2 regions of the Variovorax sp. GW821-FHT09D05 genome follow, and region 2 is predicted to be linked to the other one. Evidence: riboswitches for the same ligand, from Rfam matches in the RefSeq annotation. Region 2 holds a riboswitch; the other holds the start of a gene.
What was found. Region 2 has a riboswitch for glycine ahead of gcvT (glycine cleavage system aminomethyltransferase GcvT). Riboswitches for the same ligand answer to the same signal wherever they lie in the genome.
Positions count from the first base shown of each region.

Region 1 (6,130 bases), on a different contig from region 2:
GTACACGCTGAGCGGACCCGTCGCATCGTCTTCCTTCCAGGGCCTGGTGCCGCTGCCGTCGAAGACATAGTCGGTCGAGTAATGCACCATCAGCGCGCCGATCTGCTGCGCCGCCTCGGCCACGATCCCCGGAGAGGTGGCGTTGAGCTTGCGCGCAAAGTCCGGTTCGCTCTCGGCCTTGTCGACGGCCGTGTGCGCCGCCGCATTGACGATCACATCGGGGCGAACCTTCAATACTGTCTCGGCCAATTGCTCGGGCCGGCTGAAGTCGGCGTTGAAATCGGTGCTGTCGAAGTCGAGCGCGACCAGTTCACCCAGGGGCGCCAGGCTGCGCTGCAGCTCCCAGCCGACCTGTCCGCCCTTGCCCAGCAGCAGCAACTTCATGCCGCGGCCTTCGCAGGTGCTGCGTCGTATTGCTTCTCCACCCACTCGCGGTAGGCGCCGCTTTGCACGTTGCGCACCCACTCGCCATTGGCCAGATACCACTCGACGGTCTTGCGGATGCCGGTGTCGAAGGTCTCGGCGGGCTTCCAGCCGAGCTCGGCCTCGAGCTTGCGCGCATCGATGGCATAGCGGCGGTCGTGGCCGGGACGGTCGGTGACGTAGGTGATCTGTTCCTTGTAGGGCTTGCCGTCGGCCCTGGGGCGCAGCTCGTCGAGCAGCGCACACACGGTGTTGACGATCTCGATGTTGGGCTTCTCGTTCCAGCCGCCCACGTTGTAGGTCTCGCCAAGCTTGCCGACTTCGAGCACGCGGCGGATGGCGCTGCAGTGGTCCTTCACGTAGAGCCAGTCGCGCACCTGCATGCCGTCGCCGTACACGGGCAGGTTCTTGCCGGCCAGCGCGTTGACGATCATCAGCGGGATGAGCTTCTCGGGAAAGTGGAAGGGGCCGTAGTTGTTCGAGCAGTTGGTGGTCAGCACCGGCAGGCCGTAGGTGTGGTGCCAGGCGCGCACGAGGTGGTCGCTGGCGGCCTTGCTGGCCGAGTAGGGGCTGTTGGGCTCGTACTTGTTCTCTTCGGTGAAGGCGGGGTCGGTCTTCGACAGCGAGCCGTAGACCTCGTCGGTGGACACGTGCAGGAAGCGGAAGGCCGTCTTCTGCTCAGCCGGCAGCGCGCTCCAGTGCCCGCGCACGGATTCGAGCAGGCGGAAGGTGCCCAGCACGTTGGTCTGCACGAAGTCTTCGGGGCCGTGGATGGAGCGGTCCACATGCGATTCGGCGGCGAAGTTCACGACTGCACGCGGCTTGTGTTCGGCCAGCAGGCGGTCGACCAAAGCGCTGTCGCCGATGTCGCCCTGCACGAAGATGTGTTTCGGGTTGCCCTTGAGCGACGCGAGGGTCTCGAGGTTGCCTGCGTAGGTCAGCTTGTCGAGGTTCACGACCGACTCGTCGCCGTTGGCGATCCAGTCGAGTACGAAATTGGCGCCAATGAAGCCAGCGCCGCCGGTAACCAAGATCATGGAATCCCCTGAATGTTGGAGTTCATCGCCCTGTCGCAATGAACGAACGTTAACGCGCGATTATCCCATTGGGGCTGTGGGCTGAAACGCAAGGCGCTACCGTTCTCTTAGCACCGTGTTTACAATCGCACTATTGCAGGAGAGCGGGCCACACACACCTGGGTGGCCCTACCGAAGGCGCAAACTCCCATAAACGCTCAGGTCGGCCCGACGAAGTCTTGGAGATTTCGGCAAGGGGTGAATACTGCATCACATCAAACGCCGTCTGGAGAGCCATCGTCACCCCAAGTGGCTGCGATGCACCGAAGGAGCAAATTTGTTGCAAAGACGCAACAAGTGAATCTCTCAGGTACCGAGGACAGGGGGAGCGGCAACTTGGACTACGGTCGTCCGGTTGCTTTGCTATTCATTCAATAGCACACCACGCCCGTCGTTCAAGCGCTGCAACCTCAAAGGTACTTGAAATGCGCGTGATCGTTCTTGGCGCCGGCCTGCTCGGCGTGACCTCGGCTTACTACCTCCAGCAACTCGGCCACGAAGTGACCGTGATCGACCGGCAGGCCACCCCGGCCGCTGAAACCAGCTTCGCCAATGGCGGGCAGATTTCCGTCAGCCATGCCGAACCCTGGGCCAACCCGAGCGCGCCGCTCAAGTTGCTGCAGTGGCTGGGCAAGGAAGACGCCCCGCTGCTCTTCCGCATCCGCGCCGACATGCGCCAGTGGCTCTGGGGCCTCCAGTTCCTGCGCGAATGCACGCCGGCGCGCACCCGCCACAACATCGAGCAGATCGTGCGTCTCGGAACATACAGCCGCTCGATGTTGCAACAGTTGCGCCGCGACACCGGCCTGAACTACGACCAGCGCACGCAGGGCATCCTGCACTTCTATACGACGCAAAAAGAGTTCGACGGCGCCCTCGCGCCCGCCGAGCAGATGCGCGCCCTGGGCTGCGAGCGCCAGGTCATCTCGGCCGACGAAGCCGTGAAGATCGAGCCCGCCCTCGCCCACATCCGCCCGAAGCTGGCCGGCGCCACCTACACGGCCGAGGACGAGTCCGGCGACGCCAACCGCTTCGCGCGCGAACTGGTGGGCCTGGCCACCGCGGCGGGCGTGAAGTTCCTGATGAGCCACACCGTGACCGCGCTACGCGAAGCCGGCGGCAGCATCGATCACGTCGAAGCCACCGATAGCGAAGGCCGCTTCCAGCGCATCCGCGGCGACGCCTTCGTGCTGGCAATGGGTTCATTGAGCCCGCTGTATGCCGCCCCGCTGGGCATTCGCCTGCCGATCTACCCGGCCAAAGGCTATTCGGTGACGCTGCCCGTCAAGGACGCGTCGAAGGCCCACCAGGTCTCGCTGACGGATGACGAATTCAAGCTCGTGTTCTCGCGCTACACCTCGGAGTCGGGCGACCGCCTGCGCATCGCCGGCACGGCCGAGCTCAACGGCTATGACCGCGACCTGAACCGCGTGCGCTGCGAGGCCATCGTGCGCCGCGTCGAAGAGCTGTTCCCCGGCGCCGGCGACACCACGCAGGCCCAGTTCTGGACCGGCCTGCGCCCCGCCACGCCGAGCAACGTGCCGCTGATCGGCAAGACCAGGCTGCCAAACCTGTTCCTCAACACGGGCCACGGCACGCTCGGCTGGACGCATGCCTGCGGCTCGGGCAAGTCGATCGCGCGGATCGTGAGCGGGCTGGCGCCTGAGGTAGATTTCGCGTTCACCGGCATGCCTGCGCCCGCGCAGCGCGCGCTGCAGCCGGCCTGATCGCGTTCAGTCGTTGGCGGTAAACACCGTCAGCACCCCGGTATAGCCATACAGGTGATGCCGGGCAATCTCGCCCGCAGCGAAGAACCCGACCAGCGGCACGTCGCCCAGCGCGTGCCGCACGATCTGCAACTCAGCGCCCGGCGCGCCGAAGTGCGGCCCGCCGCGCCCCGAACAGCTCACGTACACCGCCCCTGCGATGCGCCGTGCCGGATGCGGCGCCGCCTCGGCCTCGCCCGCCGCCACGGCGCGCGCGGTGGCGAGCGTCTGCTCCTCGGGCTCCAGCTCCTCGCGGATTTCCGCGCAGATGCGCATCAGGTCGGCCCGCGCGGCCTGCGCGTTGCGGCGGCAGAAGGTCAGCCGCATGCCGGCCTCGGCCACATCGGCAATGGCGATGCCGCGCCGCGTCGGGTCCAGCCCGATGATGTGGCGCACCAGCACGTCGGCGCCCAGGTCGCCGGTGCGGCGGATGCCGTCGCTACCGGCATCGGCCAGGCCGACCAGCGTGTTGCGCACGGCGTCGATGGCCTCCTGCGGCCGTTCGAGCGACACCTGCAGATCGGCCAGCAGCACGTCGAGCGCCGGCTCGCCGTCGAGCTTCAGCAGCAGATTGCCGTCCGCCTCGGTGATCTCGCGCTCGCGCACCGCCCCCGAGCGCAGCGGCTGGCAGCCCTGCGTGACGCGCGACACCAGCCGTACGCCTTCGCCGAACACCACGCCCGACAGGCCGCCCGAGAACACCCCACCCGCCGCCCCGTGCCCGCGGATGTTGCCGTTGCCGCCGACTGCGAATTGCAGCGCGCTGCCGCGCCCCGAAGACAGCCCGCCGAACAGATAACCCGTGTCGGTGCGCCCCGCCATCTCGGCGATCAGCTCGGCCAGGTCGGGCGTTGCCGGGTCGGCGTGCACCAGTGCCGTGTGCGCCTCGAAGCCGCTCATTTCGGAATTGCCCAGCGGCGCCACGCCCGAGAACACGCGGTACTGGTCGCTCGGCAAGGCGCAAAGCATCAGGCTCATGCCGGGTTCGTCGAAGTACTCGGCGTTGTTGGCCGACACGCCGATGCCGACGGTGCCCGACCAGTCGGTCACTTCGGGCAGCTCGGCGCTCAGGTGGTCGAGGATGTCCTGCGCCTCGCTCGCATAGTGGTCGGTGATGTAGAGCAGCCCCAGCGTCGGCGACGAGGCGTAGTCGGGCAGGGCCATCTGTGCGCGCAACTGGGCCAGCACGAGGCCGGCCGCCATGCGCCATTGCGGATGGGTGGCGTGACCGGAGGGAAACAACTTCATGATGCGTGCCAACCCGTTCTCTTCAACAAATGGATGTGTATGACGTCAGCGCCGGGCGGAGGTTCGCTTGCGCGCGGCGGTCGACGTCTTCTTTTTGGCAGCCGGCGCTGCAGCCTTCTTGGCCGCAGCAGGCTTGCGGGCGGCCGTTGTTGCCGGCTTGCCCATGACCTTGCCGACCGCATCGGCCAGCGGCTGGGCCATGGCCGGCACCTTCAGCTGGGCCGCGTCCTGCAGCGCCGAGCTGGCGATCTGCTGGAACTGTTCGGTGAGCGAGCCCCACCACTGCATGGGATCGACCACGCCGGCGCCATCGGCTGCCGCGGCCTTCGCCTTGGCCGAAGCCGGCCTGCTGCGCGACTTCGTCGGTGCTGGAGCCTCTTCTTCGGGCATCTCGTCCTCTTCCTCGACCTCTTCGGGTTCGGGCTCCGGAGCTGCCGCGGCAGGCGCCGGCGCCATCGCGGCTGCCTGCTTGGTGAACGCGCTGGCGATGTCTTCCATCCGCACGTTCATGCCGCGCAGCGTCGACAGCGTCATCTTCTGCACTTCGAGCGCCTGGATCGTGGCCTTCAGGGCATGGCCGTTCTGCTCGAGCCAGTACTGCACCGTCTTGAGCTCCTGGATGCGCTTGTCGACCTCTTCCACGCTCAGCGTGGGCGCCACCCAGCTCGCAAGGCTCGGAATCCCTGGCACCGAACCGGCGCCGGTGCCCGCTGCGGCGCCACCGGCGAGGTTCTTCAGGAAGTCGAATCCGGGGACGAACTGGCTGAAGTCGAAGGGCTTGCTGGCGGTGCTCATGCGGGTGGTCTCCTGGGTGGGTTTTCTTGTGTTGCCAGCTTACTCCAAGCCTCCGGCCTTTTGGCCCGGACCTCCCCGCCTTTTACCTGCCATCAGAGCTCGCTTCGGACCTTGCTGAACACCTTCCAGAAGGTCGCATCCTGCGACGTCGCGAAGTTGATCCGCATCATCGTGCTCGGCGGCCGGCGCGCATGGAACAGCGAGCCTGGCGCCAGCAGGTAGCCCTGGTCGAGCATGCGCTGCGTCAGCGCGTCGGTGTCCACGCCCGTGTCGACCCAGCCGAACAGCCCCGCCGGCTCCGAGGCGAAGGTGCAGCCATGCGACATCGCCAGCTTCACCGCCCGCCCCCGTGCCCCGTCGAGGCGGATGCGCACGCGCTCCGAATGCCGGCGCAGCTGCCCCTGGTCGATGCACCACGACAAAGCCCGCTCGAACAGCGTGGGCGAGGTCAGCGTGGCCAGCAGCTTGGTTTCGAGCAGCCGCTCCTTCAGCGCCGGGGGCGCGGCCAGGAAGCCGATGCGCCAGTTGGGCGCCAGGATCTTCGCGAAGCCGCTCACGTAGATGGTGCGCTGCAGCCCGTCGAGCGCGCTGAGCCGGGTGGCGTGCTCGGGCGCGAGGTGGCTGTAGGTGTCGTCCTCGACGATGTGGAAGTCGTATTCGTTGGCCAGCTTCAGCACGCGGTGTGCGCTGCCCGGCGTGAGGCTGTAGCCGGTCGGGTTGTGCAGCACGCTCACGCTGACGAAGAGCTTGGGTTGGTGCAGCGCGCAGTACTGCGCCATCACCTCCAGGTCGGGCCCGTCGGCGCGCCGCGGCACCGGCAGG
Region 1 is NZ_JBWKOZ010000007.1:135,309-141,438, forward strand. Features, by position in the region: gene rfbD (dTDP-4-dehydrorhamnose reductase) at 1-384, opposite strand, end outside; gene rfbB (dTDP-glucose 4,6-dehydratase) at 381-1,460, opposite strand; glycine riboswitch at 1,587-1,683, shown strand; glycine riboswitch at 1,716-1,832, shown strand; gene AC07O3_RS20055 (D-amino acid dehydrogenase) at 1,925-3,226, shown strand; gene AC07O3_RS20060 (FIST signal transduction protein) at 3,233-4,513, opposite strand; gene AC07O3_RS20065 (PhaM family polyhydroxyalkanoate granule multifunctional regulatory protein) at 4,559-5,308, opposite strand; gene AC07O3_RS20070 (aminotransferase-like domain-containing protein) at 5,401-6,130, opposite strand, start outside.
Region 1: it holds a riboswitch for glycine, as region 2 does, so the genes downstream of both, AC07O3_RS20055 (D-amino acid dehydrogenase) here and gcvT (glycine cleavage system aminomethyltransferase GcvT) in region 2, are expected to answer to the same signal.

Region 2 (6,130 bases):
CAGTGCGAGGCGGTATGCGGGCTGGCCGTGCGTGTCGACGCTCACGCCGACCAGGCGGCCCGGCAGCGAGCGCTTGAATTCGTCGCGGCAGGCCAGGTAGGCGGCGTGCGGGCCGCCGTTGCACAGCGGCATGCCGAAGCGCTGCGTGGTGCCGCAGACGATGTCGGCATCGAATTCACCGGGTGCGACGAGCAGCGTGAGCGCCAGCAGGTCGGCCGCGACGATGAGGGCGGCGTCGCACTGATGCGCGTGGCCCGCGAGCGGACGCAGGTCGTGCACGTGGCCGGTGGTGGCGGGGTACTGTGCGAGCGCGGCGAAGAACTCGCCGCTCACCATCAGGTGCGGCAGCGTTTCCGACACGGTGCTCACCTTCACTTCGATGCCCAGCGGCGCGGCGCGCGTCTTGATGACTTCGATGGTCTGGGGATGGCAATCGCCAGACACCAGGAACACGTTGCTCTTGCTCTTCACGCTGCGCTTGGCCAGCGTCATGGCCTCGGCTGCGGCCGTGGCCTCGTCGAGCATCGAGGCGTTGGCGATGGCCATGCCCGTGAGGTCGCACACCATCGTCTGGAAGTTGAGCAGGGCTTCCATGCGGCCCTGCGAGATTTCGGCCTGGTAGGGCGTGTAGGCGGTGTACCAGGCGGGGTTCTCGAGCACGTTGCGCAAGATGACGCCCGGCGTGTGCGTGCCGTAGTAGCCCTGGCCGATGAAGTTCTTGAACACCTTGTTCTTCGACGCCATCACCTTCAGCTCGGCCAGCGCATCGGCTTCGGTGGCCGGTGCGGGCAGGCGCATCGGCTTTGCGCGGCGGATGGCCGCGGGCACGATGCCGTCGATGAGCTCCGCGCGCGTTTCTGAGCCGATCACCGGCAGCATGCGCGCCTCGTCCGCCGCATCGATGCCGATGTGGCGGGCGAGGAATTCTTCGGCGTTCTCTAGTTCTTGCAAAGAGGGAAGGGCAGGCGTCGGCATGGCGGTGAGGGCTCGGGGAGAAGAAGGAAGGTGGCTGAGAAACTCAGCGGATCAGGATTCGGCGGCGAACTTGTCGTAGGAGGCCGCGTCCAGCAGGGCGTCGAGCTGCGCGGGCTCGCTCAGCTTGACCTTGAAGAACCAGCCGGCGGCCAGCGGATCGCTGTTGGCGAGCGACGGGTCGGCGCGCAGCGCCTCGTTCACTTCGGTGATCTCGCCCGACACGGGCATGAACACGTCGGCCGCGGCCTTGACCGATTCGACGACGCCGGCAACTTCGCCTTGCGCAAAGGTCTTGCCGACTTCGGGCAGGTCGACGAACACCACGTCGCCCAGCGCGTCCTGCGCATGCACGGTGATGCCGACGGTGGCTGCGTCGCCTTCGGCCGACACCCATTCGTGGTCCTTGGTGTACTTGATGCTCATGGAAAAACTCCTCGTGGAAAAAATGAATCGGGGTGTAGAGCCTAGCCGGGTCGACCGGGCTCAGCCGCGGTAGTAGCGAGTGGGCACGAAAGGCATCGTCGAGACTTCCATCGGCACCGGCTTGCCGCGCACGATGGCCTGCACGCGCGTGCCCGGCTCGGCAAAAGCGGTGGCCACGTAGCCCATCGCGATGCAGCGGTCGGCCGTCGGGCCGAGCAGGCCGCTGGTGACGATGCCGATGTCGTGGCCTTCGAAAGATTGCAGCACCGTGCCGTCGCGCACCGGAATGCGTTCGAGGGCGACGAGGCCCACGCGCTTGCGCTTCAGCGTGTTGTGGTCGGTGTGGCCGGCAGCGCCTGCGGTAGCGACGGCAAGCTGCGCGAGGATCTTTGTCGCGCCTGGAAAGCCGCCTTCGCGCGCGCCGCCTGTGCGGCGCACCTTCTGCATCGCCCAGTTGAGCGAGGCCTCGACCGGCGTGGTGGTGGTGTCGATGTCGTTGCCGTAGAGGCACAGGCCGGCTTCGAGCCGCAGCGAATTGCGCGCGCCCAGGCCGATGGGCTTGACCTCGGGTTGGGCCAGCAGCAGGCGGGCCAGCGCCTCGGCATCCTTCGCGGCCACCGAGATCTCGAAGCCGTCTTCCCCGGTGTAGCCGCTGCGGGTGACGAAGGCGGCAATGCCGCCGATCTGCACCGCACCGCCCGTCATGAACACGAAGCGCTCGATGCCGGGCGACAGCCGCGCCAGCGTGGCCGCGGCCTGCGGGCCCTGCAGCGCGAGCAGGGCGTGGTCGGGCAGGGGCTGCACTTGGCAGCGGCTGCCGATCTTCTGCTGGATGTGGGCGATGTCGGCCACCTTGCAGGCGCCGTTGACGATCACGAAGATCGAGCCGTTGCCTTCATTGAAGAACATCAGGTCATCGAGGATGCCGCCTTCGTCGTTCAGCAGCAGGCCGTAGCGCTGCTTGCCGGCGGGCAGGTCGATCACGTCGACTGGCATCAGGGTTTCGAAGGCGGCCGCTGCGTCGGGCCCAACGAGGCGCAGCTGGCCCATGTGGGAAATGTCGAACAGGCCGGCCGCATCGCGCGTGTGCTTGTGCTCGGCCATCAGGCCGGCGGGGTACTGCACCGGCATCGAATAGCCGGCAAAGGGGACCATGCGGGCACCGAGCTCCACGTGGAGGTCGTGCAGCGGCGTCTTGAGAAGTTCGGTAGCGGGGGCGGAAGAAGCAGCCACGGGGCACTCCAAAGGGGCAGACGAAATCCATGACGCAAGCCATGGGCCACCCCTGCTGTCCGCTTTACCTGAGAGATTCGCCCCACGATCGGGGTTTGCTCCTTCGGTGGGCCGATGGGCAGTTTTCACTGCAACGGCCTCTCTCCAGCAAGGAAACGCCGGTGTTCACCGGCGCCTTGTCAGTCCTTTTGCCTGAGCGTTCGGGAAACCCCTGCGCCTTCGGCGGCCCCGGCACGCGGGGCTCTCTCCTGACCCTGGCGAGTGTAGTGGATCGCGCGGGGCCGGGGTTCGGCGTCAGTGGATGATTTCGGCCGGCGGCAGCAGCTTGTCGATGCGCTCGCGCAGCGATTCGGCCCGCTCCACCCCGGCGGTTTTCTCGATCTCGGTGAGCATCAGCGCGGCGATGGTCAGCATCGCCTCGCGGTCGCGGGCCTCGCGCAGGGCGTCGCGCATCTGCAGCGCGAACTTCGGGTCGCGCCGCACGAACATGCGCTCGCAGATGTCGAACAGGAACATGCGCGTGGTGGCCAGCGAGCGCTTGCCGTCGAAGGTGTCGGCCGAGGTGGTGGCGACCTGGATCGGCTCGGCGGCGGCGATAGGCGCGGGCCGGGCGGGGGCCGCCGGTGCGGGCGCGGGTGCCGCAGCAGCAGCTTGTGGGGCCTGCAGGTAGCCCCGCTGCACCAGCGCCTGGATCGCCTGTTCGGCTTCAACCCGGTTGGAGAACAGCGGACTGAAGTCGGTCAGCGAGCGCCGGCCATCGGCCATCAGCAGCAGGGCGCGCTCACGCTGGCTGAGCGTGCGCTGTCCGCCCTGGAGTTCGTCGCGCGCCTTGTCGGTCTTGGTGGGAAACATGGCAGCCACAGCTTTCGGGAATCGAGGGCTGCAGCATCGTTGCAAGTGGTGACATCTTCATGAACCGTTTGCCTTACAGGGGCAATCGCGGCTGGCCTTCAGCCCGCGCTTTCCTTGCGTATGAGCCACTGGTTGCCCACGCGCTGCAATTCCAGCGTCTTGCGGCTCTTCTCGCGCAGCTTGTCGGCGCTGTAGGTCTGTTGAAAGCTTGCGCTGGCCGCCTGCCCCTGGACGCTGATGACCAGGCTGTCGATGCTCACGCTGATGGTCGTCTTGTCGGTAATGCGCGCGCGGCGGTCCGCCTCCCAGGCCTTGCGGTCCTGGCCTCGGGGCGGCGTGAAGTCGGGTGCATAGGCGGCCAGGTAGCGCACCACGTCCCGGGCTGACCAGGCCGCGGCCCAGGCGCGCACGGCGGCTTCGACTTCGCGGATGCTGGAGGCGGGATCGGCCGGCGCTGCTGCCGATACGGGGGCTGGTGCCGCGGCGGGCGTTGCGGGCGGGGCGCCGAAGGCAGCCGGAGCCAGCAAGGCGCCGCCCAGCAGGCAGCTCAGGAATCGATTCATGGCGCAGTCCCCTCCTTGTCGGTTGTCGGCCCTTGGCCCGTCGCCCGATTCTGGCAGTGAACATCCGCCGATTCACCGGGCCGATCAGGCCCCGGAGCCCAGGCCGCTACTTGAACCCGAGTACGTGCGGCAGCCACGTACTCAGCGCGGGCACGAAGGTCAGGATGAGCAGCACAGCCCCATGCGCCCAAAGGAACGGCACCAGCTCCTTCACCAGCGCCGACATCGGTACCTTCGACACGTTGCAGGTCACGAACAGCAGCCCGCCCACCGGCGGCGTGATCATGCCCAGCGTGAGGTTGAAGATCACGATCATCGCGAAGTGCACCGGGTCCACGCCCAGCTTGATGGCCACCGGCGCGAGGATCGGCGCCAGCACCATCACGCCCGGCAGTGGCTCGATGAAGATGCCGAACAGCAGCAGGAACACGTTGACGATGATCAGGAACATCCACGGCGAGAGGTTCATGCTGATGAGCCATTCGGCCATCTGCTGCGGAATGCCCTCGATGGTCAGCACCCACGCGAACGAGGCCGACAGCCCGATGATGATCAGCACCGAAGCCGACAGCAGGGCAGAGCGCGAGAGGATGTCGGGCAGCATCTTCCACTCGAGCGTGCGGTAGACGAACTTGCCGCACACCAGCGCATAGAACACCGCCACCACCGAGGCCTCGGTCGGCGTGAACCAGCCGGCGCGCATGCCGCCCAGGATCACCACCGGCAGCAGGATCGCGGGAATCGCCTTCCAAGTGGTGACCAGGATCTCGCGCAGCGGAGGTGTTTGCCCGTCGCCCTTGTAGTTGCGCTTTTTCGAGACGTAGAAGTTCACGACGCACATCGCCACCGCGATCAGGATGCCCGGCATGATGCCGGCCGCGAACAGCGTGCCGACCGATACGCTTTCGTCCTGCAGCGCGTAGATGATCATGATGATCGAGGGCGGAATGATCGGCCCCACGATGGCGGTCGAGGCCGTGAGCGCCGCCGCGTACGAGCGGTCGTAGCCGGCCTTGTCCATCATCTTGATGAGCATCGACCCCGGCCCCGCCGCGTCGGCCAGCGCCGAGCCCGAGATGCCCGAAAAGAAGGTCAGCGACACCACGTTGGTGTAGCCCAGCCCGCCGCGTCGGTGGCCCACGAACTGGCCTGCGAAGCGCAGCAGCACCTCGGTGAGCGAGCCGCCGCTCATGAGTTCGGCCGCAAGAATGAAGAAGGGCACCGCCATCAGCGGAAAGCTGTCGATGCCGGTGAAGGTTTCCTTCAGCAGCACCATCAGCGGGTAGTTCTCCGCAAGGATCAGCGTGGTAACGGTGGAAAGGCCCAGCGCAAAGGCCACCGGCACGCCGATGGCCAGGAAAATGCAGGCGGAAACGATCAGAACAATGCTTGCGTCCATGGTCGTTCTCCTTACAGCGACGCCGAGGCGTTGGCGTCGAAGTGCGCGTCGGACGCGAACTCCCTGCGCAGCACGTAGCCGCGCACCACCAGCAGCCAGTGCACGATCAACAAGATGCCGCCGAACAGCATCGCGCTGTAGATGTAGGCGAACGGAATCTGAGTCACGGCAGTGAGCTGGAACATCGTGCGTTCCATGTACAGCCAGCCGTACCAGACCATGAAGCCGAAGAATGCGAAGAGCAGCCCGGCGACGACGATGCGCACCGCGACGGCCGCGCTGCGGGGCAAGGCGTCCTGCAGGTTCTCGACCGCGATGTGCCCGCCGTAGCGCAGCACCGGCCCGGCGCCCAGGAAGGTGAGCCAGATCATCATGTGGCGCGACACCTCTTCCGCCCATTCGAGCGACTGGCTCGTGGTGTAGCGCAGCACGACGTTGGTGAAGATGATGACCGACATGGCGGCCAGCAGAAGAATCAGCGCCCAGCGGTTGGCGGCGAGAAAGTAGCGCTCGAAGGCTTGCACTTTGTGTTGTTCTCTGTTCTGTCTGAAAAACGAAGCGCCCGGCGCACGCATGCGTGCCGGGCGCGTTGCCGGAGGGCCGGCCGTTGCGGCTCAGGGCTTACTTGACGTCCGTGATCTTCTTGATGTTGTCCGCGCCGAATTCCTTGGCGTAGCTCACGTAG
Region 2 is NZ_JBWKOZ010000003.1:678,181-684,310, reverse strand. Features, by position in the region: gene gcvP (aminomethyl-transferring glycine dehydrogenase) at 1-975, opposite strand, end outside; gene gcvH (glycine cleavage system protein GcvH) at 1,027-1,398, opposite strand; gene gcvT (glycine cleavage system aminomethyltransferase GcvT) at 1,459-2,631, opposite strand; glycine riboswitch at 2,677-2,789, opposite strand; glycine riboswitch at 2,802-2,892, opposite strand; gene AC07O3_RS11190 (hypothetical protein) at 2,926-3,483, opposite strand; gene AC07O3_RS11185 (L,D-transpeptidase Cds6 family protein) at 3,582-4,046, opposite strand; gene AC07O3_RS11180 (TRAP transporter large permease) at 4,153-5,445, opposite strand; gene AC07O3_RS11175 (TRAP transporter small permease) at 5,457-5,969, opposite strand; gene AC07O3_RS11170 (TRAP transporter substrate-binding protein) at 6,067-6,130, opposite strand, start outside.